DNA from 2 places in the Brakhagea baltica genome. Region 1 is predicted to be linked to the other one. Evidence: riboswitches for the same ligand, from Rfam matches in the RefSeq annotation. Region 1 holds a riboswitch; the other holds the start of a gene.
The links. A riboswitch is a leader RNA that binds a small molecule or an ion and turns the genes downstream of it on or off. The one in region 1 is predicted to bind cobalamin.
Positions count from the first base shown of each region.

Region 1 (2,405 bases):
CCAAATGAGTGCTATACAAAGAGACAGCCCTCACAAGTACAAACCCTGCCCAATATGAGCCAATACATGCACCACTCTAGCAAGCGGCTAGGTGCATCCGAGGTGGCGGGACGGGGATTTCAAGAACGGTTTCTTCAGGCCTAGAAACCAATGTGAGAGCGTCCGTTGTGAGGTACTGAATCGTCTGGCCACCTACACACTCAGGAGCGACGAAGGGCGGAAGCATAGTCAAACCAAAGTAGTTCGAATCACACCTAGGCCCATCGATTATCGGGATAGAAAATTGCTTTTTTTGCTTAGCTTTTGGCTTAACGCCACCATCCTTAGAGCCACCGTTTCCCGCTAGGGAGACTCGTGGAGTTGCTGTTCCGCAGTAGGAATCGGAACGGATGAGACGCGACAGCAAGTTTAGTTGCGGTGCCGATTCGAATCGGTCGTCTTGGCCGGGACCGTTCTCTCGGCTGGTGCTATTATTCGAGCAGCAACTATTCTCCTGGCAGCAACACCGTGCGGTACTGCTCGCATCGCAGCGGCAACAATCCTTTGCATGCCTTGACGCTGATTGACCAGCGAGAAATCGGAACGTGGGAGCTTTAGGACTTGGAAAGAGACTTGTGCAAAAAACGATCGTAAGTAGGTAAACACCTACTCGACCGAATTGCTTCGCACCTCTTTTTCTAAAGCTATTCACAACGATTGCGTACCGAAAAATTTTTTGTATCGAAATCCTTATGATAGATGGTAGGTTACTCAGAAGGGCAAGACAATCTCAGGCAGACGGTTTTAGCACGGGAATCTATTTGCAGCATTGTCGCAGTCGGCGATGCGTCTTCGAAATTTGTCGAAGTATTCGTTGACACAAACTGACACCCCATTACATTACACGCACCTGAGGTGATCTACGTTAGCAAATAACGGGATGAACAGGGAACTCCGGTGCGTTTCTTTTTGAGAGGCAATTCCGGGACGGTCCGGCCGCTGTGTGCTGCCCGCGATTTCGAAAGAATCGCAATCGTCGCTCCTTTCTAACGAATGAGCCATTGTCCTTCCGATTCGGTGCCCTTCGGCACCGTCGGAGCAAAAGGATGAGAAGGCTGTGAGCAGGCGATACGGCAGTGAGTCAGAAGACCTACCTCAGGTTAGACGATGTCGTGCCTTCTTGGATTGAGGCAATCGTTGCGAAGAGTCGTTCTGCGAAGTGTTTCGTTGCACAGAGGCTCCTCGAACACGTTAGCACGTTTTGTGTTCCTAAGTTCCCTGCAGTCCCGCTGCATTTTTTACTTAACCGTCATTTGTTGCTGCGACGCGGACATATTGGGGACGACGACGATGGGGTTCATCTTATGATCCTTGATATTTCGGAAAGTCTAGTATCCCCTTGTACCGGTGTTTGTCGACTCACAGGGGATTCCTATTGCGTCGGTTGTGGTCGCACGAGAAGCGAGATAGCAGAATGGTCTGTTGGGGACCGCAAAACCCAGGCCGAAATATTGAAGAACGCTAGAGAGCGATTGCAGCCCGAGCGTTTAAAATCTGGATTTACGCTGGTCGAATTGCTAGTTGTCATTGCGATCATCGGCGTCCTCTTCGGGCTGCTATTGCCAGCGGTTCAGGCAATTCGCGAAGCAGCCAGGCGTATGCAATGCGTGAACAACCTAAAACAGATTGGGCTCGCGATTCACAACTATCATGGTAGCTATCGTAGGTTTCCAGTAGGGGGTGCTGGAGCAGTAAGCCTTACCAATCCCACCGTACGGGCACGGTGGAGAGCGAGCTGGGGAGCTGCCTCGCTACCTTACATCGAGCAATTGCCCCTCTATATGGAGATCGACGTCGGCGTACCGTACATCGATCCAGTGAATCACTCGGGTGGAGCCAAGCTTGTTTCAACCTATCTATGCCCGTCAGCCACACAAACAGAACTTTATCGACCCAATGGAGACGATCTCAGTTCCAGTGTGTTGTTCGGCAGAACGGACTACGGCGGCAACTACGGCGAAAGATCGATGCGATGTTTTCCACGAAGGAATTGCCAGAACAACTATTCCGATTTGGGAATCCAAGATGGAGTCGGTCGAGGCGTGATGCTTTTTGGACATGAAAAGCAGATCAGCGTAACGGATATCCTCGACGGAAGCTCACAAACAATCGTCATTGGCGAAGCCCCCGAGGGGAGGCACTCGATATGGATTGGTCACAAAAATGTCTTCGACCAAAGTTCTCCACTGAATGCAAAGGTCAAGCTCGGATCCCATTGGGATTCGTGCGCCCCACCTTTCAAAAGTCGCCGTGGAGATTTTTGTGATTTTGGGCAGGAGTTTCATAGCTACCATCGAGGTGGTGCGAATTTCTTGATGGCCGATGGTGCAGCTCGCTTCGTGAACGAGCAAATCGATGTTGTTACG
Region 1 covers NZ_CP197409.1:1,025,532-1,027,936, reverse strand. Annotated here, with positions in the region: gene SH449x_RS04090 (hypothetical protein) at 77-226, opposite strand; cobalamin riboswitch at 876-1,151, shown strand; gene SH449x_RS04085 (DUF1559 family PulG-like putative transporter) at 1,116-2,405, shown strand, end outside.

Region 2 (2,405 bases), 340 kb from region 1:
CTGGAGCAAGCTCGTCGATTCTTAAGATTGCACCTAAAATGATACGGTAGCGTTTCTGTAGAAAGTGAAGCCTCGCACCAAGGAACACCGTATGCCGTCTCCTTTTCCTGGAATGAATCCGTACTTAGAACAGCCTTCGGTTTGGGAGGATTTTCACACCGCTTTCGCGGCGCAGATTCGAGACGTGCTCGCAGCCCAAGTTCGCCCGAACTTTATGGTCAAGCTGGAGGAACGAGTCTTTATTCACGAACCGTCCGGGGGGGAAAGACGCAAGCAGCTCGGCAGGCCGGATATCGCATTGCTGGAAGATGTCGATATAGAACGCCATGCGTTTGTCGAGATTCATGATCGTCAGAATCGAGAACTCGTGACCATGATCGAAATCTTTAGCCCATCCAATAAAAGGTACGGCCCGTACCGCGATCAGCATATCATGAAGCGAACCTCGTTGATGTTCAGTACTGCGTCGCTGGTAGAGATCGATCTGCTGCGAGGTGGCCCTAGGTTTCCACTGAACGATTTACCTCCGAGCGATTATTTTGTCGCGATCTATCGCAAGCCCCTGCTTCCCCAGGTGGAAGCGTGGCCGATTGGAATTAGAAACCAGCTACCTGTTATTCCCATTCCGCTCAAGGGTGAGTTTCCGGATGCGTCGCTGGATCTACAAGCGGTATTGCATCGAGTCTACGATGCCGCCGGTTACGAGGATTACATCTATGAGTCGAGCCCAGAGCCTCCGCTCGAGGGTCCTGACCTCGCCTGGGCTCAGTCGATACTAGGCACGAAAAATTCCGCGAGTTAAGGTACCGAGCTCCGACCACAAGGCACGAAAATGTTACTCATCAACGATGCGTGCGAGCAGGCGGTCTCCCGTACAAAAGGACTCGTTGCCTCGTCCACTACGAGAGGCTCCCGAATGCATTGGGAGGGGGTATAGGACCGCGACTCACCAGCATGAACGGGGGGATCGCCGTCAGGAATTGGAATCGTTTGACGAAGAGGCTTTGTTGGGTTAGTCTCTCGTTCAATGACTTAGGTTCTCGTGTCGCTTGTTGCGATCGGGATGAAAAGGGAAAACGGTGCAAATCCGTTGCGGGCCCGCCGCTGTAATCGGCTACGAAATTCGCAATCTGACCACTTCGGAATTCTTTTCAAGAATCCGAGGGAAGGTGCGAAAGACGGTAATGCCGAGAGCCAGAAGACCTGCCTAAATAGTCCAAACTGTTGACGAATCGTTCCTCGTGGACTGGGAACGGCAACGAGACAAGAGCTATGGCAAGATTGCCAACCGTGGGTCGATTATCTCGCCTCACGGGCCACCATGGGATGGTGAGCCAAGCAAGAAATTCTATGCCGATACACATTAGCTTGAGAACCATCACCTCCTTGGTTGCTTTTTGGCTGCTGTGTGGTCTTTTCGCAGGATGCGAGATGCCACTCACAGATTCGCAATCAAAAGACCCGCTAGACGACGCTGCGAAATCGTCCCTTCCGTCGGAGACTCAGAATCGGGTTTTTCGAGATCGGTTGGGCCGCAGTGTCTCAATACCGAATATTCCCAAAAGAATCGTATCTCTATCCCCCGCTACGACCGAATTGCTTTTTGCGTTGGATCTGGGGGGATCGCTTGTGGGGGCAACCCAGAGTTGCGATTACCCACCAGAGGCTTTGTCGATCCCCCGGATTGGAACTGGTCCGCTCGAAGGGATCAGTCGCGAAGCTATTGTTGCACAAAATCCTGACTTAATTCTCTGCAAAGCCGATACTCACGGCTCACTGACGGAGACATTCGAAGCCCTGAAGATCCCAATTCTTGGATTGGGGGCTGAGAATTTGCAAGAGCTTTACGATGAAACGATCCTCCTAGGCTCGATCATGAATCGAGCCACAGAGGCGGATGCGTTCGTTAGGAGTATGCAGGAAAGGCTACAAGCCATCGTGGCCAGGATTCCGAAATCGGAGCAACGTCCATCCCCAAAAGTCTTCTACGAAGTGTGGGATGAGCCACTCATGACAATCAATGGTGAGACCTTTATCGGTGAACTGTTAGAGATTGCTGGGGCCCAAAACATATTTGCCGATACGCCTATTCGGTATACGCGAATTAGTCTTGAGGAAGTCATCGCCAGGGATCCTGAGATCGTTTTATGCCCGACATCTCATGATCGCCCTGTCGAGCTGAATTCGGTGCTTCAACGACCTAGATGGCAAACCATCCAAGCGATCCGAGACCGGCGAGTCTACCTGGTCAATGGAGATCATATTTCTCGATGTGGCCCTCGGTTGCTGGAGGCCTTAGATCAGATCGTATCGCTCCTCCATTCTACAGAGGAAGAGCGGCCGTAATGTGGCAGCTAGAATTCTATGCATCATAGAAAACTCTCTCTGTTGGGATGGTCTATTAT
Region 2 covers NZ_CP197409.1:684,533-686,937, forward strand. Annotated here, with positions in the region: gene SH449x_RS02650 (DUF4058 family protein) at 92-802, shown strand; cobalamin riboswitch at 1,018-1,225, shown strand; gene SH449x_RS02655 (ABC transporter substrate-binding protein) at 1,351-2,346, shown strand.
Region 2: it holds a riboswitch for cobalamin, as region 1 does, so the genes downstream of both, SH449x_RS02655 (ABC transporter substrate-binding protein) here and SH449x_RS04085 (DUF1559 family PulG-like putative transporter) in region 1, are expected to answer to the same signal.